Linked DNA regions of Euzebya rosea. The protein of the gene in region 3 interacts with the protein of the main gene of each other region in a pairwise test. Links are inferred from orthologs where the notes say so. Each region holds a gene or a part of one and is shown on either strand. Other genes may lie near its edges.

The links.
Region 1: the proteins of rlmB (region 3) and CUC05_RS09650 interact in binary tests that used the Escherichia coli proteins (3 or more experiments, as listed by UniProt). The link is inferred for Euzebya rosea from one-to-one orthologs.
Region 2: the proteins of rlmB (region 3) and tsaE interact in binary tests that used the Escherichia coli proteins (3 or more experiments, as listed by UniProt). The link is inferred for Euzebya rosea from one-to-one orthologs.

What each region holds. Positions count from the first base shown.
Region 1 is NZ_PGDQ01000006.1:122,830-130,276, reverse strand. Bases 4,605-7,447 are described here. They hold CUC05_RS09650 (NAD(P)H-hydrate dehydratase), read right to left. Parts: upstream 6,894-7,447; coding sequence 5,316-6,893; downstream 4,605-5,315. Other genes in these bases: acpS (holo-ACP synthase), read right to left, coding at 7,180-7,447; alr (alanine racemase), read right to left, coding at 4,605-5,311. Outside these bases: CUC05_RS09670 (multifunctional oxoglutarate decarboxylase/oxoglutarate dehydrogenase thiamine pyrophosphate-binding subunit/dihydrolipoyllysine-residue succinyltransferase subunit), read left to right, coding at 1-1,519; CUC05_RS09665 (M18 family aminopeptidase), read left to right, coding at 1,519-2,823; CUC05_RS09660 (AI-2E family transporter), read left to right, coding at 2,883-4,115; more of alr, read right to left, coding at 4,187-4,604. UniProt on the Escherichia coli protein: Bifunctional enzyme that catalyzes the epimerization of the S- and R-forms of NAD(P)HX and the dehydration of the S-form of NAD(P)HX at the expense of ADP, which is converted to AMP.
Region 2 is NZ_PGDQ01000009.1:163,750-171,274, reverse strand. Bases 2,426-5,346 are described here. They hold tsaE (tRNA (adenosine(37)-N6)-threonylcarbamoyltransferase complex ATPase subunit type 1 TsaE), read right to left. Parts: upstream 4,200-5,346; coding sequence 3,651-4,199; downstream 2,426-3,650. Other genes in these bases: CUC05_RS13970 (hypothetical protein), read right to left, coding at 5,196-5,346; CUC05_RS13975 (enoyl-CoA hydratase-related protein), read left to right, coding at 4,354-5,106; tsaB (tRNA (adenosine(37)-N6)-threonylcarbamoyltransferase complex dimerization subunit type 1 TsaB), read right to left, coding at 2,920-3,651; rimI (ribosomal protein S18-alanine N-acetyltransferase), read right to left, coding at 2,426-2,923. Also shown: CUC05_RS14005 (transcriptional regulator), read left to right, coding at 1-139; CUC05_RS14000 (GNAT family N-acetyltransferase), read right to left, coding at 503-1,363; tRNA (adenosine(37)-N6)-threonylcarbamoyltransferase complex transferase subunit TsaD, read right to left, coding at 1,374-2,390; more of rimI, read right to left, coding at 2,390-2,425; more of CUC05_RS13970, read right to left, coding at 5,347-5,450; CUC05_RS13965 (P1 family peptidase), read right to left, coding at 5,447-6,409; CUC05_RS25350 (DUF2510 domain-containing protein), read right to left, coding at 6,456-7,175; CUC05_RS13955 (aminotransferase class IV), read right to left, coding at 7,330-7,525. UniProt on the Escherichia coli protein: Required for the formation of a threonylcarbamoyl group on adenosine at position 37 (t(6)A37) in tRNAs that read codons beginning with adenine.
Region 3 is NZ_PGDQ01000006.1:418,766-426,121, reverse strand. The notes cover bases 1,619-4,370. They hold rlmB (23S rRNA (guanosine(2251)-2'-O)-methyltransferase RlmB), read right to left. Parts: upstream 3,516-4,370; coding sequence 2,721-3,515; downstream 1,619-2,720. Other genes in these bases: ispF (2-C-methyl-D-erythritol 2,4-cyclodiphosphate synthase), read right to left, coding at 3,939-4,370; CUC05_RS24670 (hypothetical protein), read left to right, coding at 3,687-3,896; sigH (RNA polymerase sporulation sigma factor SigH), read right to left, coding at 1,832-2,464; CUC05_RS11005 (hypothetical protein), read right to left, coding at 1,619-1,747. Outside these bases: pepN (aminopeptidase N), read right to left, coding at 1-1,098; more of CUC05_RS11005, read right to left, coding at 1,184-1,618; more of ispF, read right to left, coding at 4,371-4,418; ispD (2-C-methyl-D-erythritol 4-phosphate cytidylyltransferase), read right to left, coding at 4,421-5,116; CUC05_RS10980 (PIN/TRAM domain-containing protein), read right to left, coding at 5,113-6,234; CUC05_RS10975 (CarD family transcriptional regulator), read right to left, coding at 6,282-6,764; DNA integrity scanning diadenylate cyclase DisA, read right to left, coding at 7,021-7,356. UniProt on the Escherichia coli protein: Specifically methylates the ribose of guanosine 2251 in 23S rRNA.

The DNA.
Region 1 (7,447 bases), 300 kb from region 3 along the record:
GTACCGCCAGCGCTTCCACCGCGACGTTGTCGTGGACATGATCTGCTACCGCCGTCACGGGCACAACGAGGGCGACGAGCCCGCGTTCACCCAGCCGATCATGTACGAGGCGATCCGCAACCGTCGCAGCGTCCGCAAGGTCTACACCGAGGAGCTCGTCAACCGCGGTGACCTGACGCTGGAGGAGGCGGAGCAGGCGCTGGAGCGGTTCCAGGACACGCTGGAGTCCGCGCTGAACCAGACGAGGGGCTCCAAGCCGGAGACCAACGAGCTGCCCCCGACGCCGACGGTCGTCGGCGTGCTGCCGCACGTCCACACCGGTGTGCCGCTGGACCGCCTCCAGCAGATCACCAAGGCCCTCACGACCTGGCCCGACGACTTCTCGCCGCACCCCAAGCTGGCCAAGCTGCTCAGCCGTCGTGCCGAGCAGCTCGCCCAGGACAGCGTCGACTGGCCGACCGCGGAGATGCTCGCCCTGGGCACCCTCGTCCAGGAGGGCATCAGCGTCCGCTTCGCCGGCCAGGACTCCCGCCGCGGGACGTTCAGCCAGCGCCACTCGGTGCTGATCGACCACACCGACGGCTCGGAGTACATCCCGCTGCGCAACCTCCCCGGCCACGAGGAGGACGAGCACGGCCAGTTCATGATCTACGACTCGCCGCTGCACGAGTTCGGCGCGCTCGGGTTCGAGTACGGCTACTCCGTGGTCCGGCCCGAGGCGCTGACGATGTGGGAAGCGCAGTTCGGCGACTTCTCCAACGGCGCCCAGGTCATCATCGACCAGTTCATCACGGCGGCGGAGGACAAGTGGGGCGAGAGCTCCGGCCTCGTCGTGCTGCTGCCCCACGGCTACGAGGGCCAGGGCCCCGAGCACTCCTCGGCCCGCATCGAGCGGTGGCTGACGCTGTGCGCCCAGGACAACATCCAGGTCGCCCAACCCTCCAACGCCGGCCAGTGGTTCCACCTGCTGCGCCGCCAGATGCACCGTGAGGTGCGCAAGCCGCTCGTCGTCATCTCCCCGAAGTCGATGCTGCGCGCCAAGCACGTCCTCTCGCCGGCCTCGCAGTTCATCGACGGGCAGTTCGAGGAGGTCTGGACCGACGACCCGACCGGGCCGCCCGCCGACGACGTGACGCGTGTGGTCCTGTGCTCGGGCAAGGTCGCCCACGACCTGATCGCCGCCCGTGACGAGCGGCAGGCCCCGGCGGCCGTCGTCCGGGTCGAGCAGCTGTACCCGTGGCCGCACCAGCAGGTCGTGGACGCCATCAAGGCCTACCCCAACGCCACCGACGTGATGTGGGTGCAGGACGAGCCCGAGAACATGGGTCCGTGGCCGTTCGTCGGCGGGCTGCTGTACAACGCCTGCGAGGACGTCGGCGAGGCCCGCGGCGGCGCCGACCGCAAGCCCACGCTGAAGCGGTCCACCCGCTTCCAGTCCGCCAGCCCCGCCACCGGGTCGCACACCGTGCATGACCTGGAGCAGGAGAAGCTGATGGACGACGCGCTCGGCGGCCTGTGATGCACGACGACGCCAGTCCGGCCGGGATCCACCACGAGTCCCGGCCGGGTGACCCGGCGGGCCTGATGGCGTTCATCGACGCCTCCCCCACCCCCTTCCATGCGGTCGCCAGACTGGCCGCCCGGTTGGAGGCCGCCGGGTTCGTGGCGTTCGACGAACGGGCGCGCTGGACCGTCGAGCCCGGGACCGCCGGCTACGTCGTCCGCGATGGCGGCTCGATCATCGCCTTCCGGGTCGGGACGGCCCCGCTGGCGGACGCCGGCTTCCGGATCGCCGGCGCCCACACCGACTCGCCCACCTACCGCCTGCGTCCCCACGCCGACGTCCAGCGGACCGGCTACCGGCAGGTGGCCGTCGAGGTCTACGGCGGCCCGCTGCACTACACGTGGCTGGACCGCGACCTGACCGTGGCCGGCCGGGTCGTCACCAGCGACGGCGACATCGAGCTGGTCCACCTGCCGGGCGCGCCGCTGCGCGTGCCGAGCCTGGCGATCCACCTCAACCGGACCGTCAACGACGAGGGCCTGAAGCTCAACCCGCAGCAGCACATGCTGCCCGTCTGGTCCGCTGCGGCCGAGGACGCCTCCATCATCGAGGAGGTCACCGACCACGTCGGCGCCGACGAGCTGCTGGCGTGGGACCTGGTCCTGGCCGACACCCAGCCCTCCGCCCTCGGTGGCCGCGACGACCAGTTCGTGTTCGCGCCCCGCCAGGACAACCTGGTGTCCTGCCACGCCGCCGTCGACGCCATCATCGAGGCGCCGCTGTCCGCGGCGACCCAGGTCGTGGTCTGCAACGACCACGAGGAGGTCGGGTCCGGCAGCGCCGAGGGTGCCCGCGGCGCGATGCTGGAGGACACCCTGTCCCGCTTGGTGGTCGCAAGCGGCGACACCGATCCGCAGGCCCGTCCACGGGCGTTCGCCGGGTCGATCCTCGTCAGCGCCGACTCCGCCCACGCAGTGCACCCGAACTACGCCGACCGCCACGACCCCGGCCACCAGCCTCGCCTGGGCGGCGGCCCCGTCGTGAAGGTCCACGCCAACCAGGCCTACGCCACCGACGCCGGCACCGCCGCGTGGTTCATCAACCGCTGTCGCGAGGCGGACGTACCGGTCCAGGCGTTCACCAACCGCGCCGACTCCCCCAGCGGCTCGACCATCGGCCCGCTGACCGCCACCCGGCTGGGCATCCACACGGTCGACATCGGCAGCCCGCTGCTGTCGATGCACTCGATCCGAGAGCAGTCCCACGCCGAGGACCTGGCACACCTGACGCGCGCGTTGACCCAACACATGGCAAGCTGACGCCGTTCGACCGCCGCGTCCGAGGCAGAGAGGAACCCGCCGTGCCGGGTGAGGGGAAGATGGAGAGGGAGCTGACCGCCGCCGAACGCCGCGCCGAAGCCGTGCGCGCACGGCTGGCCCGTGTCCGTCGCCATGCCCCGGCCAGCGAGACGGGACCGGGCGGCGACGGCGAGGACGTGTTCAAGGAGGACACCGACGCGCTGGTCCACCCCGGCGACGAGCGGCCGGACGCCGAGGTCCTGCTGCGCCGTCCGCTGACCGAGCGACCGACCGTCCGCGCCGGCGTCTACGCATGGTCGGGGATCGGCATCACGATCATCGTCATCGCATCGGCGGTGGTCATCGCCCGGCTCTCGAGCGTCGTGATCCCCATCGTGATCGCGTTGTTCCCGGCGGCGGTCCTGTACCCGTTCGTGAACCGGCTGAAGAAGATCGGCCTGCCGTCGGCCGCGGCAGCCGCCATCGTCCTGCTCGGGACGCTGGGGATCATCGGCGGGATCGGTGCGCTGATCGTCCCGGCCGTGGGCGACCAGCTCGACACGTTGAGCGCGTCGATCATGGACGGCTACACCCAGATCGACGAGTTCCTCCGCAGCGGCCCGTTCGGGCTGGACCCCATCAACCTCGACGAGCTGGTGGAGGGCTTCTCCACCGGGTTGTCCGACGGGGTGGGCGCCGCGGCGGGCAGCGCCCTCGGTGTGGCCCAGGCGTTCTTCCAGGGCGCGACCAGCGTGCTGCTGACGCTGATCGTGCTGTTCTTCTACCTCAAGGACGGCCCCACCATCGGCCGCTGGGTGAAGAGCCTGTTCCCGCACGCCCTGCACCGCGACGTCGAGATCCTCGGCGACCGCATGTGGACCACGATCGGCGGCTACATCCAGGGGCAGCTGGCCGTGGCCGTCGTCGACGCGGTGTTCATCGGCCTGGGCCTGTGGCTGCTGGGTGTCCCGCTGGCGCTGCCGCTGGGCGTCATCGTCTTCTTCGGTGGCCTGTTCCCCGTCGTCGGTGCCAGCATCTCCGGCTTCCTGGCCGCCATCGTGGCCCTGGCCACCAACGGCCCGGGGACGGCGCTGCTGGTCATCGGCGTCGTCGTGGCGGTGCAGGCGCTGGAAGGCAACCTGCTCCAGCCGCTGATCCTCGGCCGGGCGCTCGAGCTGCACCCCCTCGCCATCGTCATGGCGCTGGCGACCGGCGGGTTCCTGCTGGGCATCCTCGGCGCGTTCCTGGCAGTCCCCGTGGCCGCCGCGTCGGCCCAGACGGTCGGCTACATCCGCAACCGCACGCCCGGCTGAGCCCGCGTGTCGGGTGTTCTCGACGGGCGGCCCGGAACCCGACACGCGGTCGGGCTGTCCGGTCGACCGGGTCAGCCCGAGCGGGGCAGGTGGACGCGGGGGATGCGGACGCCGATGCCGCACGTGACCTCGTAGGTGATGGTGTCCAGCCAGGCCGCCCAGTCCTCGGCGGTCACGGGGTCGGGGCCCGGTCCACCGAGCACCCAGACGTCGTCGCCGGCGTCGGCGTCGGCATCGGGGCCGAGGTCGACCAGCAGCTGGTCCATGCACACCGTGCCCGCCATCGGGACGCGGCGCCCGCGGTGGGTCACCTCTCCCCTGCCGGTAAGGCCACGTCGGATCCCGTCGGCATAGCCCGCCGGCACCGTCCCGATGACCGTCGGCTCGGTCGCCGTCCAGCGACGGCCGTAGGAGACGGTGTCCCCCGGCTGCACGCGCTTGACCAGCGACAGCTCGGCCCTGATCGACATGGCGGGCCGCAGGCCCTCCAGCTTCACGCCGGGTGCGGCCTCCAGCCCGTACAGCGCGATCCCGGTGCGGACCATGTCGTGGTGCAGCTCGGGGTACAGCGTGGTCCCACCGGAGTTGCACAGGTGCCGCAGGTCCGGGCGCAGGCCGGCCGCCTCGGCCATGGCCAGCCCGCGGGCGAACCGCTCGGCCTGCAGGTCGTTGAAGGGGTTGCCTGCCTCGTCCCCCACGGCCAGGTGGGACCAGATGCCCGCCACGCGAAGGGAGGGGCTGGCGGCCAGGCGAGCGAAGGCGGGCTCCCAGTACTCCTCGGCCAGGCCCACCCGGCGCATCCCCGTGTCGAGCTTGAGGTGCACGTCGACCACGCGGTCACCGGCCGCCGCGGTCAGGGCCGCCGCGAAGCCGTGGGTGTAGACCGTCGGGGTCAGGCCGGCGTCCAGCAGGGCCGCCGCTGCTGCCGGAGGGGGTTCGGACAGCACCAGCACGGGGGCCGTGATGCCGGCGTCGCGCAGCACGATGCCCTCCTCCACCAGCGCCACGCCGAGCCAGGACGCCCCGCCGTCCAGCGCGGCCCGGGCGACCGGGACGGCGCCGTGGCCGTAGCCGTCGGCCTTCACGACGGCCATCAGCTGGGCGTCGCCGGAGTGGGCGTTCAGCACGGCGGCGTTGTTGGTGATGGCGTCGAGGTCGATCTCGGCCCGGACAGGACGGTGGAGGGGAGGGGTCACGAGGTCAGATCCCGAGCTCGAGGGCGGCGGCCGCGACGTGGTCGGCCACGTCGCTGGCGCCGGTGGAACGGGCCGACAGGTGCCCTGCAGCCAGGTCGCCGGCGAGGCCGTGCAGGTGGACGGCGGCCGCCACGCTCTCGGGGTCACGACGTTGCGCCATCAGCGCCGCGGTGATCCCGGTCAGCACGTCGCCGGTCCCACCGCTCGCCAGCGCCGGTCCGCCGGTGGCGTTGATCCACACGCGGCCGTCCGCGGTGGCGACGACCGAGCGGGGTCCCTTGGCGACGAGGGTGGCGCCGAACCGCCGGGCCTGCTCGACGGCGGTCTCGGTGCGGCGGGCGTGGGCGCCGTGCCCCGACGTGCCCGCCAGCCGGCCGAGCTCCTTGGCCTGCGGCGTCAGGACCAGCTGCCGGCCCTCGGGACGGCCGCCCGGGTCGACGGTCCGGTTGACCTCCAGCAGCGAGGTGTGGTCACGGAAGGCGTTGATGCCGTCGGCGTCGAGCACGACCGTGCGGTCGGCGTCGGTGACCAGCCGGCGAACGGCTTCCTGGGTCGCCTCGGCCAGTCCCAGGCCCGGCCCGATCGCCAGGACGTGTGCCTTCTCGGCCGCCTCGCGCACGCCGGCCACGATGCCGTCGACATCATCGGGCAGCGGCATGGTCATCGCCTCCGGGACGGCGGAGGCGATCCGGTCGGCCGCCGCCCGCGGCGTGGCGACGGTGATCAGCCCGGCCCCGGCCCGCAGCGCCCCCCTGGCGCACAGGATGGCGGCGCCGGCCATGCGGTCGGATCCGGCGTAGATCGCGACGACCCCGCGGGTCCGCTTGTGGTCACGCGGCCCGGGAGGTGGGGCGAGGACGGGCAGGTCGGCCGCCTCCAGCACACGGGCGACCGGGGTCGCCGCGTCGTCGACGACGCCGATCTCGCCGAGGACCAGCCGGCCGACGTGTTCGGCCGCCGGGTGCAGCCACAGGCCCTGTTTGTGGGCGCCGAGGGTGACGGTCAGGTCGGCCACGACGGCGTCCCCGGGGACCCGGCCGGTCGCGGCGTCCACCCCGGTCGGCAGGTCGCAGGCCACCACGGGACAGCCGCGGTCGTGCACGCCGCGGAGGACCGCCACGGCAACGCCGAACGGTCCGCGTGGTTCACCGGACGCGCCGGTCCCGAGCAGGCAGTCCACGGCCACGTCGGCGTCACGAAGGACCCGGTCGAGTGCCTCGCCGAGGTCCGCGGCGTCACCCACCGACACGATCCGGCCGCCGGCCCGTCGCAACGCAGCGGCCTCACGCACGCTGTCCTCGCCGAGCTGGTCCTCGGGCGTGACCAGCACGCAGGTCGGGGCGACCCCACGACGCTGCAGGTGCCGGGCGGCAGCCAGCCCGTCCCCACCGTTGTTGCCCTTGCCGCACAGCAGGACGACCCGCAAGCCGTACGGCCCCATCCCCCGCTCGGCGGCCAACGCCAGCACGCCCTGCGCCAGGTGCCGGGCCGCGTGGTTCATCAGCGCCGCCGGGTCGACCCCACGCGCGAACGCACGCCGGTCCATGGCCTGGACGTCCTCGGGCAGGTACAGGTCGATCATCGCCGACCATCCTCGCACCCGCTCGGGGCGTTGCCGCCGCCAGCCCGCGCCGTGCCCCGGACCACGATCGTGGCCGGAAGCCAAACTCCCGAGAATGGTCGACGCCGACGATTGTGGCGAACGGAGCACCCGTGCACCCCTGACCACAATCGTGGCCGAACGCCAAACTCCCGAGAATGGTCGACGCCGACGATTGTGGCGAACGGAGCACCCGTGCACCCCTGACCACAATCGTGGCCGAACGCCAACCTCGGGGCGCGCCACGGCCCGGGCCGCCCCGGCACCCTCACCGCTCCGCGACGGCGTAGGCGGCGACGGTTTCGGTGGCGGTGGTTAGAGACAGGTGGACGGCGATGATCCCCAGCCGGTCGGCGGTGATCGCCGCACGGCCGAGCAGCACCGCCGACGGCCGGCCGAGGTCGTCGTTGGTCACCTCGATCTCCAGGAACGCGAAGCCGCGGATGCCCGTCCCCATGGCCTTGGCGACGGCTTCCTTCGCGGCGAACCGTGCGGCAAGCCGGTCGACCCGCTCGCCGCACCGCTCCAGCTCCAGC
Region 2 (7,525 bases), on a different replicon or contig from region 3:
GCTGCAGCGCGGCGACTTCAACGGCAACGTCCTCACCATCCGTGGCGAGGACCTGCGGGCGCTGTCGGTCATCTACGGCACCGACCCGGAGGACCTGGTCATCCGCCTCGAGGACGAGGGAGTCCTCGCCCAGGCGTAGTCCAGACGCGGCGGCCTCTGGACCTGGGTCCCGGGGTCGTCGGTCGCCGTGTGACTTGGTCGGCCCCGAGGGTGGTCGATGCCACCCGGGGTTGGCCACCGTGTGCGATGCCCACCCCGTGCGGGCCGCCAACGCACACGAGGGTGCAGGGTGGGTGGGATGCTCCGCGCCCACAGGCGTCCATCGCACACACCCTCCCCGTCGCCGCTCAGGCGGGCCTCGCGAACGCTCCTCCGTCGCGGGCTCGGGTCCTCAGCGGAGTGCCAGCTTCCCCCAGGGGGTTGCGCTGACGCTCCACCCCCTTCGACCCCCACACTCCGCCTCCGGGCCTCGCGAACGCTCCTCCGTCGCGGGCTCGGGTCCTCAGCGGAGTGCCAGCAACCAGTTGCCGCGTTCGGCGAAGCCGGCGCCGCGGTAGGCGCGGATGGCGGGCTCGTTGTCGTCGCGGACGTGCAGGCTGATCACCGGCAGGCCACCGTGGAGCAGCTCGGCCGAGAGGCGCTGGACCATGCCGGTGGCGATCCCGCGGCCCCGCCACTCCGGGTCGACGTAGACGCCCGCGATCTGCGCACCCCGCCGAGTGGAGTACAGCGACAGGTCCAGCTTGGCGACGGGCCGACCGGCACGTTCGACGACCCAGGTCATCCCGCGATCCACCGACTCGCCCATCCGGTGACCCACAGCCACGCGTGCGCTGCCGCCGAGCGGCGGCCCCATCCGGTCCTCGACGTGCAGGCGGCAGGCGAACTCCTCCAGCCACGGCAGGTCCTGCCGGGCCCCGCGCCGGAACCCCTCCACGTCGGCGAAGCCGTCCATGCGCTCCACGGTCATGAAGCGCTGGATGCGCACCTGCGGCCGACGGCGCCACCACGACCGACCCATCGCCAGGTCCAGCAGGGCGCTGGTGATCGCCTCGTCCCCGATCATGATCCGCCAGCGGGACCGCTCGACGAACGGCGCGAGCTCCTCCGCCCCGTCGGGGTGGCCGGCCGGCAGCACCGTCCCGGTCAACCCGAGGTGCACCACGGACCGCGGCGCGTGATCGCCCCACACCACGAACCGCTGGCTCTCGTGGCGGTCCAGCGCATCGAGCAGGTAGTGGTGGCGGGGATCCCACATGCCCGCGGGCAGGCGACCGAAGTCGCGCTCCAGGGCGTCGACGACCGCGGGTACCCCCGACAACCGCAGGCGCACTGCGGTGGGACGGGCTGGGGTCGTCGTCACAGCACCACTTCTACCCGGCGAGCGGGACCAGCGGCAGGCCCGGGTCGGCATCGATCGTCAGCGGCGACCGTTCACCGGCCACGAGTCGGTTGTATCCCGCAGCGGCGATCATCGCCCCGTTGTCGGTGCAGAGGACCGGCTGGGGCAGCAGCAGGCGACGGTCCGTCCGCGCACAGCCGTCCGCCATCGCCTCGCGCAGCCGCCCGTTGGCGGCCACACCCCCGACCAGGGTGATGGTGCCCACGTCATGGGCCTCCGCCGCCCGCAGGGTCTTGGTGACCAGCACGTCGACGATCGCCTCGTTGAACGACGCGGCGACATCGGGCATGACGATCTCCTCCCCCACCGCCTCGCGTCGCCGCAGCTCGCGGATGACCGCGGTCTTCAGGCCCGACATCGAGAAGTCGAGGGTCCCGTCGTTCATCATCGCCCGGGGGAACGCGATCGCCGTCGGGTCACCCGTGCGGCCCAGCTTGTCGATCTCGGGCCCGCCGGGAAACGGCAGCCCCATGAACCGGGCGATCTTGTCGAACGCCTCGCCAGCCGCGTCGTCGATGGTCTGGCCGATCGTCTCGAAGCGCCCCTCGGCGTCCAGCAGCACCAGCGAGGTGTGCCCCCCGGAGACGATGAGGCTGATCATCGGCGGCTCGAGGTGGCCGAACTCCAGCTGCGTGGCGCAGACGTGCCCCTCGAGGTGGTTGACGCCGATGAACGGCAGGTCGTGGGCCAGCGCGATGGACTTGGCGGCGGCCACGCCGACCAGCAGCGCCCCGACCAGGCCCGGCCCCGCCGTGACGGCCACGCCCTCGACGTCGGCGTAGGTGGCCCCCGCCTCGACGAACGCGCGGTCGATCGCGGGCAGCATCATGTCCAGGTGCGCGCGGGCGGCGATCTCCGGGACGACCCCACCGAAGGGGCGGTGGTGCTCGAACTGGGTGCCGATGACGTTGGAGCGGACGGTGGTGCCGTCCTCGACCAGCGCCACGGCGGTTTCGTCGCAGGACGTCTCGATCCCGAGGACCAGCATCAGCGGACTCCTTCGAGGGTGGTGGTTCGGACGGGGGACAGGGCGGCCCTGAGGCGGTCCAGCCGGGCGGCGCACTCGGACCCGTCGAGGTCGTGGGCCCACATGATCAGGGCGTCCTCACCGGTGGCGGCGTAGTAGCCGGGACGCACCCCGACCGGGGCGAAGCCGAAGCGGGCGTACAGCCGCTGTGCCGGCTGGTTCTCGGTGCGGACCTCCAGCGTGGCGGCGGTGGCCCCACGCGTCCGCGCTTCCTCCATCAGGGCCACCATCAGGTGGGAGGCGATGCCACGGCGGAGGTGGTCGGCGGACGTGGCCAGCGTGGTGACGTGCATCTCGTCGACGGCCACGAGGATGCCCCCGAAGCCGAGCACCTGCCCGGCGTCGTCGACGGCGACCCGGTAGGCACGCGTCGGCTCGGCGAGCTCGGCCCGGAACAGGCCCTCGGTCCACGGCTGGGGCTGGACGGCGTGCTCGATGGTGAGCACCACCGGCAGGTCGTCGGCCTCCATCGGCCGTACGGTCACGGCGGTCACGCGCCGGCCGTCCCACCGTGCAGCGCCCCGCGCTTGGCCCAGTTGATCTGTGCATCGGCCTGGCGGATGTAGGTGGGGGTCAGCTCCTCGGGCCGGCGGGTCTCCTCCCGGAGGAACCGCGGCAGCGCGAGCTCCACCAGCGCCTGGGCGGACGGGTGGGCCGAGCCGACGCCACCGATCTCCGCGCCGACGCTGGCCAGCAGCCCGGCGTGGGCGATCGCGCCGTCACCGACGCACAGCACGTCCTCGCCGATGGCCTCGAGCTCGCCGGCCAGCGTCTCGGGCCGTCCCGTGCGGAACTCCGTCACCCGCTGGACGCCGCCCGGGGCGCAGCGGTACAGCGCCCAGAACAGCTCACCGCGCTTGGCGTCGATGACGCTGCAGATGACCCCGTGCGCGTGCCGGTGCGGGAAGGCGAGCAGGTCGAGGGACGCAAGCCCGACCACGGGCAGCTGGCGTGCGTGCGCGAACGCCTGCGCGGTGGCGATGCCGACGCGCATGCCGGTGAACAAACCGGGGCCGAGCGACACCGCGACGCCCTTGACGTCGTCGGGGACGAGCTCGGCGGACCGCAGGCACCAGCTGATGGCCTCGGTGACGAAGCGGCCGTGGGCACGCTGGAGGTGCGGCAGGCCGCTGCCGAGGGAGGTGGAGGCGACCACGCCCTGTTCGGTGGCCAGGCAGACGCTGGCGGCGGGAGTGGAGGTCTCGACGCCGAGGACGAGCATCAGGCGTCTCCTTCCTGCGGGGCCCAACGGCGCAGCCGCGGTTCGAGCTCGGCCAGCCGACGGGTCCACGACGGGCCGTGGGATCGCAGGACGATCCGACGGGGTTCGGGCTGCCAGTCGCCGGCCGAGGCAGCGCTGGCGGCGCCGACGGGGTCGAGCTCCGGCAGGTGCAGCTCGACCTCGAGGTGATCGGTCGGCAGCAGCGGGGCCATGGCGTCGCCCCACTCCACGAAGGTGACCCGCTGGTTGTCCAGCGCATCGCCGAAGCCCAGGTCGAGCACCTCCTGCAGGCTCTCCAGCCGGTAGACGTCGAGGTGCAGCAGCGGCAGCCGTCCCTCGTACTCCTTGCGGAGGATGAAGGAGGGGCTGGTCACCCGTTCGGTGACCCCGAGGGCCTTCGCCGCCCCCTGCACGAAGCAGGTCTTGCCGGCCCCGAGCTCACCGGTCAGCGCGATCACGTCCCCGACGACGGCGGCATCGGCGAGGATCCCGGCGACCTCGTGGGTCTGCGCAGGGGCGGTGGTGATCAGCTCGAGATGACGACTCAAGGGGAAGCGCGCATGGGGTCGAAGGCATGTGCATGCGGACGGTCAGTGTAGTCACCGCGTCTCGTGCGACCCTGCGGACAGCACGACCGACACGACACGGTCGCCCCACCATCCTTCCGCTGACATCCCCACACCCTCCGAGGAGCCTCCTGACATGTCCCTGCTCGAGCTGACCGAACCATCCCCCGGCGTCCGGCTGCTGACCCTGAACGATCCCGAGCGCCGCAACGCGATGGGCTTCGAGATGGCCGCGGAGATGATCGCGACCGCAGCCGAGCTCAAGGTGGACCGCGACGTCCGGACGCTCGTCGTGACCGGTGCCGGCAAGGGGTTCTGCGCCGGGGCGGACCTGCCCCAGCTGTTCGGGGAGTCCGACCGCTCGGTGCAGCAGGTCCATGCCGACCTGCAGGGCTACTACCGGGCGTTCCTGGCCATCCGCGAGCTGCCGTTCCCCACGATCGCCGCGGTCAACGGGGCAGCGGTCGGGGCCGGCCTGAACCTGGCGATGGCCTGCGACATCCGGCTGACCGGCCCGTACGGCAAGTTCGGTGCCACGTTCTCGCGGATCGGGCTGCACCCGGGCGGCGGCTGCACCTGGTTCCTGGTCAGGGCCATGGGCGCGTCGAAGGCGCTGCGGACCCTGCTGCTGGGCGACATGCTCGACGCCGAGGCCGCGGTTGCGCACGGGCTGGCCGAGGGGCCCCACGAGGACGTGGTCGCCGAGGCCCTGACCCTCGCAGGCCGGTTCGCCGAGGTCGACCCCCAGCTGGCACGACACATCACGAAGGCGGTCGACCTGGCGGTGGCCACCGACGACCTCGACGCGGTGCTGGAGTACGAGTCGTGGGCACAGGCCGCCTCGGCGTCCTCCGACCAGCTGAAGGCCTGGGTCGGTCAGTTCAGCTGAAGGCCCGGGTCGGTCAGTTCAGCTGAAGGCCCGGGTCGGTCAGTTCAGCTGACCGAGTCGGGGCCGGGCACAGGGGCCGGCGGGACCGCTCAGGCGTCCTGGCCGGCCTCGCGGGCGAGCGCGGCGTTGCGCATGCGCTTGCCGATGAAGGGCAGGAAGATGAGGGCGACGAACCCGATGAGGGTCAGCAGGCCTCCGGGCCCGATGCTCGGGGTGAGCAGCGCGAGGTAGAGGCCGACCAGCAGCATGCCGACCGACACGAACGAGATCACGGTCGTGACGGCCTTGATGCGTCGTTCGGCCTCGACGCTGGCGTAGGGGTAGTCCTCTGGGAAGTCACTCATCTGTCGTCCTTCTGCGCGGCCTGCATGGCCGCCAGCACGTCGTCGGGGACCGCCAGGGGCTGTCCGGCGGCGGCGCGGACGGCCGAGCGGATGGCCTCTGCCACAGCCCGGGCCGCCAGGGTGGCGACCAGGTCGGAGGCGTTGGGCACCTCGCGGGCCTGGGTGGTCAGCAGGAACAGGGCGTCACCGTCGAAGGCGGTGTGCGCCGGCTCGATGGTACGGGCGATCCCGTTGTGGGCCAGATCGGCCGCCCGTGAGGCCTGCGCCTTGGTCAGGGCCGCGTCGGTGACCAAGCACCCGATGACGGTGTTGGCGCGCGGGGGCGGGGCGAGGTCGGTGAAGGGGTACCCGTCGATGTCGTTCGGCGTTCCCCGTTCGGGACCGGCGAGGAACGTGCCGTCCTCGGCCAGCACGTTGCCGAGGGCGTTGACCGCCATCAGCGCGCCGACCGTGACGCCGCCCCCGCGGACGACGGCCCAGCCCTGCCCTCCCGGACGGATGTGCTGGAAGCCGCTGGACTTGGCGACGGTGCAGCCCGCACCCACGCCGACCCGGCCCTGGTCGGGGTCAGCGAACCTGGCCGCCTCGCAGGCCGCCCAGCCGCTGTCGGCGTCGGGACGGTCCGCGCCACGCCGGTGCAGGTCGAACACGATCGCCCCGCCGACGACGGGGACGGGGGTCACGAAGCGGTCGTAGCCCCGGCCATGGGCCTCGCACCAGCGCGCCACCCCGTCACCGACGGCGAGGCCGAACGCCGAGCCCCCGGACAGGAAGACGGCGTGGCACTCGGTGCCCTGCCCGCCGGGACCGAGCGCCGCAGCCTCACGCGTGCCGGGTGCCCCGCCGCGGACGGCGCAGGCACCCATCGACCCCTTGGGCGGCAGGACGACCGTGCAGCCGGTGTGGCCGTCGGGGTGTGTCCACGAACCCACGGCCACGTCGGGCAGGCCCAGGGCCATCAGCTCGTCCTCGAGGTCGTGCCGTGCGGCGTGATCCCGACCGGGATCAGTCGAACAGCGTCCTGACGCGGTCGGTGTCCTCGGTGCCGATCAGCGGGCCGAGCCACGCCGCAGCGCGTTCGGGGTCCGCAGCGATCTGCTCGAGGGTCTCCAGGCGGGCACCGGCCTGCAACGTCGTGAACGACGGGTGGGCTTCGGCGACCTGGCCGAGCTCGGCCTTCATGTGGGGGTGGAGGCGGGCCAGGTGGCCGACCAGCAGCCCGTACGCGCAGGCACGGGCGGCCTCGGCCTGGGGCTGTGCGGTCCATTCCGGGCTGATCCGGCTCAGGCGGGGGGCCACCTGTCCGGCGACCTCGTCCAGCCAGGCCTCGACGTCCTGGGCGACACCGGCGCGGCGGTTGGCGACCAGGTTGGTGTCGCCCGGCTCGTCCTCTCCGATCGTGGCCTGGTCGTCGGCGGCAGCCTCGGCAGGGGTCGAGTCGGCGGCAACCTGCTCGACGGGCGTCGCGCCGTCGCCCTCGGCCGACACCTCGGCGGCCGGCTCGGCGTCATCGGCGGCAGGTGCCCACGCGCTGTCGTCGGCACCCGCATCGGATGCCGCCGCGTCGTCGGCCTGCTCGGCGTCGCCGTCCCCGGGCGGGTCCCAGTCGGTCTTGCCGTCGGTGGACACGTGTCCGGTCCAGGCCTCGCCGTCCCAGTAGCGGAACTGGAAGCGACCGGAGGGGTCGGGATACCAGTCAGCGGCTGGCGCGTCTGACTCACTCACGCGGATCTCCTCGGGGGTGGTGGGGCTGGGCGTGCCCGCAGGCTAGCGCCTCGGGGCTCGGCGGGCGTCCGTGGGGACGCAGTCGGCTGACAGCGTATGGCACGGGCGCCGATCACAGACGTCGACGGCACGCGGTCCGGGCGAGCCGAGGCCATCATCGGCCGCGCCGCCGAATCATCAGCTCGCGGCTCAGCATGTCCCGCACGGGGTGGGCACGGCCGAAGGTCCAGTCGTCCACCCGCTGCACCGCGATGGCGTCGCGGATGGAGGAGGAGACGATCAACTCGTCGGCGTCGGCGAGCACGTCGACCGGCCAGGTCCCGTGCAGCACGTCCAGGCCGTGGGCCATG
Region 3 (7,356 bases):
GATGTCGGCGACGATGGGATGCGTGCTCGGCAGCTGGTCCTGCTGGTAGGCCCATGCCTTCATCGAATGGGCGAAGTCGGCCCACGAGTCCTCGCCGAACCGTGTGGCCTCGGCCACGGCCTTGTGGGCCATGAACGTGGCGAACGACTCGTTGAGCCAGAGGTCGTCCCACCACCGCATGGTGACGAGGTCGCCGAACCACATGTGGGCCATCTCGTGCAGGATGGTGTTCGCGCGGGACAACCGGGCCGCCTGGGTCACCCTGGAACGGAAGACGTACCGCTCGCTGAACGTGACGCACCCGGGGTTCTCCATGGCACCGAAGTTGAACTCGGGCACGAACAGCTGGTCGTACTTGCCGAAGGGGTAGGCCATGTCGAAGCGTTCGGCGAAGTAGTCGAGCCCCTGGGCGGTCAGCTCGATGATCTCGTCCGGGTCGAGGTACTCCGCCATCGACTTGCGGCAGTAGATGCCGAGCTCCACGTCGCCGTGACGGGCGTCGACACGGTGGTAGGGCCCTGCCACGAGCGCCGAGATGTAGGTGGAGATGGGTTCGGTCGGCTCGAAGGCCCAGCGGCCCGCGGTGCCCGCATCGGGACGCGAGGCCACGCGTGCGTTGGACACGACCTCCCACCCGGCGGGTGCCGTGGCCGACATCGTGATGGGGGCCTTGATGTCGGGCTGGTCGAAGCACGCGTAGACGCGGTGGGCGTCCTGCGGCTCGAACTGGGTGTAGAGGAACACCTCCTGGTCGACAGGGTCGACGAACCGGTGCATGCCGACACCCGAACGGCTGTAGGCGCACTGCGCCGAGACCTCGACCACGTTGTGGTCGGCGAGGGAGGTCAGGCGGATCCGCCCGTCGGCGTAGGCATCTTCCACCGCGGTCCCGTTGACGACGACGGAGTCGACCCGGCGAGCGGCCAGGTCGAGGAAGGTCTCGGCGGACGGGTCGTTGGCGTCGAAGGTGATCCGGACCGTGGAGGTGAACGTGTCGTCCTCGGTCCCGGTCAGGTCGAGGTCGATCTCGTAGGCCACGTTCCGGATCAGGTCGGCGCGGACAGCGGCTTCGTCCCTGGTCAGGTTTGATGATTTCAAGGCGTGTCTTCGATCGGGCGGGCTCTTGGGTCGGCTCTGCAGGCTACCCCTCGTCGCCGTCGCGCCAACCGACCGGGCGTGCGGGTCAGCGGCGGCGTGTTCGGGCGATCGTGCGTTCCCGGCTGGCCCGTGCGGCGCAGGTGGTCAGCAGGGCCATGGCGGCGTCGAGGCGACCGAGCACGTCGTTGCCGAGGGCGGCCACGAACGCCCGATCACCAGCCGATTCCAGGGTCGCCATGGCGCTGGCCAGCTGGGTCGTGGCCGGTTGTTCGCCGGGACGGGCGGCAAGCACGAGCTGGGTGTCGTCGATGGTGTCGATCGCGTCCCGCAGGACGGTCAGCGTCTCCACGGTGTCGGCAGCCGCGACGGCGGCACCGATCACGGCACCGTCGATCAACGCCACGGCCTCCGCGCACCCACGGATCTGGTCCCAGCGGGCAAGCAGGCCGTCCAGCTCGCTCCACAGGTCGTCGTAGGCCACGTCCCGGGTCAGCTGGTGGCCGAGGGCAACCGCCTCCCACACGGTGTCCACCAACGCCTGCCGCACGGTTGCGTGCGGGGCGGTGTCGGCCGCCACGCACCCGAGCTCGATGGCCCGGGCGATTCGCTCGAGTCGATCGGTGATCGTGGTGTGGTCGAGGTGCGTCACGTCATCCGACGCTACCGCGGTCCGCCACACCGGGCGACGATGGACTACAACCGGTTCAGTCGTTCTGCACGCACCGTCACACCATCAGACGAGGACCTTGCGCTCCTCGAGGTAACCCTCCAGCTTGCGCTTGATGCGCTGGATGGCGTTGTCGATGGACTTGACCTGGCGCTCGAGTCCCTCGGCGATCTCGGCGTAGGTCTCCCCGTCGAGGTAGCGCTGCAGCACCTCGGCCTCGAGGTCGGAGAGGATCTGGCCGAAGTAGCTGCGGATGGAGGCCATCTCACCCTGCTGCACGATGCTGTCGGCTGGGTCCTCGCCCCCGTCGAACTGCTCGCCCAGCTCGGTGTCGGAGTCCTCGTCGCTGACCTTGGCGTGCAGGGACACGTAGGAGTTCAGGGGCGCGTGCTTCTGGCGCGTCGCGGTCTTGATCGCCGTGATGATCTGCCTGACGACGCAGAGCTCGGCGAACCCCCTGAAGGACGCCTCGTGCGTCGGGTCGTAGTCACGGATGGCCTTGTAGAGGCCCACCATGCCCTCCTGCACGACGTCCTCGCGGTCGGCACCCACGAGGAAGTACGAACGAGCCTTCATGCGGACGAACCCGCGGTATCGGTCCAGCAGCTGGTCGAGGGCTTCGCTGTCGCCGTTCCAGGTCCTGGAGACCAGCTCCTCGTCGCTGGCAGCAGCACCTCCGAGCGGGGTCGACGAACCCATGCTGGTCCTGTGGCTGGGTACTGCGGTCGGCGGCAAGTTGCCCTCCATGAGCGGCGGCTGGTACTGCGGCGGTAGTCAGCAACTGCAAACCCCCGTTGGCAGCGCGTTGCCGAGAGTTTACGTAGTCACGACTAGTCACTGGCAAAATACCGTAAGAGTCACGAGCCGTCGAGGGCGGGCTTGGGATCCGTCACGAGCGGGTCGGGCGCCAACCGCGCGACCGCACCTCGAGCCGCGCACCCACTGCAACGCTCGACTACCCGTTGTGATGGCGCCGTGACCACTCGAAGGCGGTGACCGCGGTGGCGGTCGCCGCGTTCAGCGAGTCGAGCCTGCCCGCCATCGGGATGGAGACCAGCGCGTCCACCCGTTCCGCGACGAGGCGCGACAGACCGGCACCCTCCTCGCCGATGACCAGCGCCACGCGCTCGTCCAGCAGGGGTTCGTCCCAGATCGTCCGGGGAGCGTCCCCCGCGAGCCCGAGGGACCACAAGCCGTGGTCGCGAAGCTCCTCCACGGCCCTGGTGATGTTGGTGGCGACCACGACCGGCACCCACGAGAGCGCACCGGCCGCGGCCTTCTCTGCCGCAGGGGACGGCGACGCGGCTCGCTTGGACCGGATCACGATGCCACCAGCGCCCGCCTGCTCGGCCACGCGCGCGATGGCCCCCAGGTTGCGGGGGTCGGTCACGCCGTCGAGGACCAGGACGAGGTCGGCGGTGGCGAGCCGATCCATGGAGGCGTAGGCGAACGGGGCGGCCAGGGCAACGACCCCCTGGTGGCGCACCTCTCCGGTCAACGCATCCATCTCGTCCCTGCTCGCGGTGCGCAGCGTCACCCCCGCATCCGCAGCCGCCTGCGCCAGGTCTGCCAGGGCGTCGACCTGGCGGGTGTCGATGATGACCGCCTCGAGGTCGCGACCTGCGCGGATCGCCTCGCGAACGGGCTGCCGGCCCGGGATCACGTAGCGGTCGGATCGACCGTCGCCACCGCGGACCTCCGATGGACGGGTGGTGGTCGGGCGAGACGGTCGACGGTTGCGTGGGCTCACCCCTCCACCGTACGGCGCCGCCCCTGACCCGTGTGCACAGCCGCACGCACCGTGACGTCCGGGCACGACCACCAGGGGCGGGTACGCTGAATGACTGACGCCGAACGGGCTCGAGGGGTGACGACAGCGTGTATTCGTCGACGGCAGAAAGTAATAAAGGACGGGTGGTCCGTGACCGATGAAAAGGCGATGGACTACACCCCGCCACGCCAGAACGTCCTGTCCCGCCTGCGCGACGAACAGGTCATCCGTCGGGTCGAACGTCAGGCGTTCGGCTTCTCGACCCAGAACTACCACCGCAACGAGCGAGTGAAGCGCGCCCTTTTCGCGGTGCTCTGCAGCCTGACGGGGCTGGGCCTCGCGGCGATGGCCATCCTCTAGCCCCACCGGGCGCTCGGCGGACGTCCCGACCGCTCGTCGGGGTCAGCGCACCCGTTCCACCAGGACGACCGCCGTGCAGGCGATCCCTTCCCCGCGGCCCACCATCCCGAGCCGATCAGTCGTCGTTGCCTTGACCGACACCGCGTCGACGGGCACGGCGAGGGCCTCGGCCGTCGCACGCCGCATCGCCGGGACATGCGGCGACAGGCGTGGCTTCTGGGCCAGCACCGTGGCGTCGACGTTGACCGTCCGCCACCCCTCGGCGGCCAGCCGATCGCGGGCCAGCGCGACGAAGGTGGCGCTGTCCGCCCCCTTCGTCCCGGGTTCGTCGACGCCCACGAGGTCGCCGATGTCACCCATCGCGACGGCGCCCAGCAGCGCATCGACGATGGCATGCAGGACCACGTCCGCATCACTGTGACCATCGAGGCCCGGTGCCCCCGGGATGACCACGCCGCCGAGCCGGAGCGGCCGCTCGTCGGTGGCGAAGGCGTGGGCGTCCACGCCCTGTCCGATGCGGATGGTCACGCGCGCTCCTCGTGGTCGCCCGACGCGAGGAAGGCCTCGGCCAGCAGCAGGTCGTCGGGATAGGTCACCTTCAGGTAGCGGGCGCTCCCCGGGACCAACACCACCGTGCCGCCCCCCGCCTCGACGAGGGCGAGGTCGTCGGTCGCGTCGACCCCTCGGGCGTGCGCTGCGTGGAGCACCTCGGCACGGAAGACCTGCGGGGTCTGGACGGCTCGCAGGGACGCGCGGTCGACGGTGCGGATCACCACCTCTCCGTCGGCGACCTCCTTCAGCGTGTCGGTGACCGGGAGGGCTGGAGCCGATGCGTCGGCGCCGTCCACCACCGCGGCGACTGCCCGCCGCAAGGCGGCGGCGTCCACCAGGGGCCGCGCAGCGTCGTGCACGGCGATGACGTCGACCGCGCCCAGCGCAGCCATCCCCGCCGCCACCGAGCCGGTCCGGGTGGCGCCGCCGGGCACGACCCGTGTGCCGGGTCCCATCCGCTCGACCTGCGCCAGGGCCTGCTCCATGTGGGTGGGTGGACCCACGACGACAACGTCGTCGGCTGCCGACGCCAGCCGATCGAGGGCATGTGCGAGCAGGCTGCGGCCGCCGAGCTCGACGAACGCCTTGGGATGGTCGTGGCCGAGCCGTGTACCCGATCCCGCGGCCACGATCACGAGCCCGACGCGGATCGCCGGGCGTCCGCTCATCCGGCGTCGCCCCGCAGCAGCCGTGGCCGGGGTGTCGGATCATCGGCCTCGAGCACCGACGCGAACAACATCCGGCCTCGGGACGTCGACACGATGCTCGTGACCTCCACGGAGAGGTCGTCACCGATGCGGTCGCCCGCACGTTCGACGACCACCATGGTGCCGTCGGGCAGGTAGCCGACCCCCTGCCCCTCCTCCCGGCCCCGCTTCGCCACCGTCAGGGGCAGTACCTGCCCGGGAAGGACCGGCGGTCGCAGGCTCTCGGCGAGGCTGTGGAGGTTGCGCACGGGGATGCCCTGCACCTCCGCGACCCGCGCCAGGTTCCCGTCGGTCGTCACGAGCGGGGTGCCGCGGAGACGGGCGAGCTTGAGCAGCTTGGTGTCGACCTCTTCTCCACCGGGGTCGTCCTCGAGCACCTCGACCCCGATCGAGGACAGCCGCTGGAGCGAGGCAAGGGTGTCCAGCCCCCGCTGCCCCCTGCCTCGACGTTCCGGGTCCGCGGAGTCCGCGAGGCCCTGCAGCTCGTAGAGGACGAACTCGGGCACGAGCAGGATCCCCTCCATCCACCCGTCGCGGCAGACGTCGACCAGGCGACCGTCGACGAGCGCCGAGCTGTCGAGCAGCTTGTAGGCCGACCCGCGGGCCCGGCCGCTGCTGGAGGGCAGGCGACCTCCCGCACCGAGGAACCGGAGCAGGTCGCCGGCTCGGCTGCGACCCAGCCGCATCCCCGCCCAGGCCATGGTGGCCATCACGATGACGGCCATGGGGACGGTGAAGGCCTTGCCCCCGAACAGCAGGACCGGCCAGGTGACCCCCGCGGCGATGACCAGGCCGAGGAGCATGCCGGCCGTTCCGGCCACGATCTCGCTGGCGGAGACCTCCTGGAGGGTCCGCTCGACGTCGGACATCCGCGACTGCGCGAATCGGCCGAGGACGCCACCGACGACGTAGCCGACACCGGCGCCGAGCGCGGTCAGGACGAGCTGCCCGGCCCCCTCGTCTGCCCCCATGCGTGAGGACACGTCCAGGGAGATGGCCGTGGCGAGCACCACGACCGCCAGCCGGATCAGCTCGACGAAAACGACGCCGCCCGGGACGTCAGACGATGACCGTGCCATGTCCGAGCTGTCTCCGGGCGGGGTGTTGTCTGGCGTGGGCGTGGACCCTACGCCGTGAGGACGTCGTCGAGGTAGGCCTCGGCGTCCTCGTCGGACTTGTCGAGGGCCGCAGCGAGCTCGGACACGAGCACCTGCCGCGCCTTGGAGAGCATGCGCTTCTCGCCGGCGCTGAGGCCCTTGTCGCCCTCGCGGAGGGCCAGGTCGCGGACGACCTCCGACACCTTCATGATGTCGCCGCCCTTGAGCTTCTCGTTGTTCGCCTTGAAGCGACGCGACCAGTTGGTGGGGACCTTCGCCCCGCGCATCGAGAGGACCTCGATGACCTTCTTGATCTGTGCGTCGTCGCACACCTGTCGGATGCCGACCTCGTCCGTCTGGTCAGCCGGGACCTTGATCGTCAGGTCTCCGTAGGTCAGTCGCAGGACCAGATATGACCGTTCCTCCCCCAGCAGCTTCCGCGTCTCCTCACGCTCGATCACTGCGGCGCCGTGATGCGGATACACAACAGTGTCGCCAACGGTGTAGGTCATATGCACTTCCCCTGTCCGACTCGGGTGGACGTTTTCTGCGGCTGGCCGGCGGGCAACCTGAGGTGACCCGAGCCGACTAGTGCGAACCCTTACTGTACCACGGAACAGGAGGGGCAACCAAATCAAAAGTGCTGGTCAGACGCGTACCAGACGGTGAACCCGTCATGAACGTGACCCATTCCGCGGACGGTTCGTGCACCGTCCGAAAGAACCATGCGACACAACGTCATCTGCACGGTTGTCAAGGGGCAATGGGTCAGGCGTAGCGCTCGAGGATGCTGGACTCCGCGAGTCGAGCGAGGCCCTCCTTGATGGCTCGCGCACGCGTCTCCCCGATGCCGTCGACGGTGCCGAGGTCCTCCAGGGTGGCGTCGAGCAGGTGGTCGACGCTGGAGAACTTGTCCACCAGCTTCTCCACGATCTGGTCCGGAAGGCGGGGGATGCGCGACAGCAGGCGGTACCCACGCGCCGTGACGGGACGTTCGTCGCCCTGCTCGGCAGGTGAGTAGCCGAGGGCCCTGGCGACCTTGCCGTGCTCCAGAAGCTCGGCGTCGTCGAGGGCGGCGAGCGCCTCCATGACCTTGGAGACCTT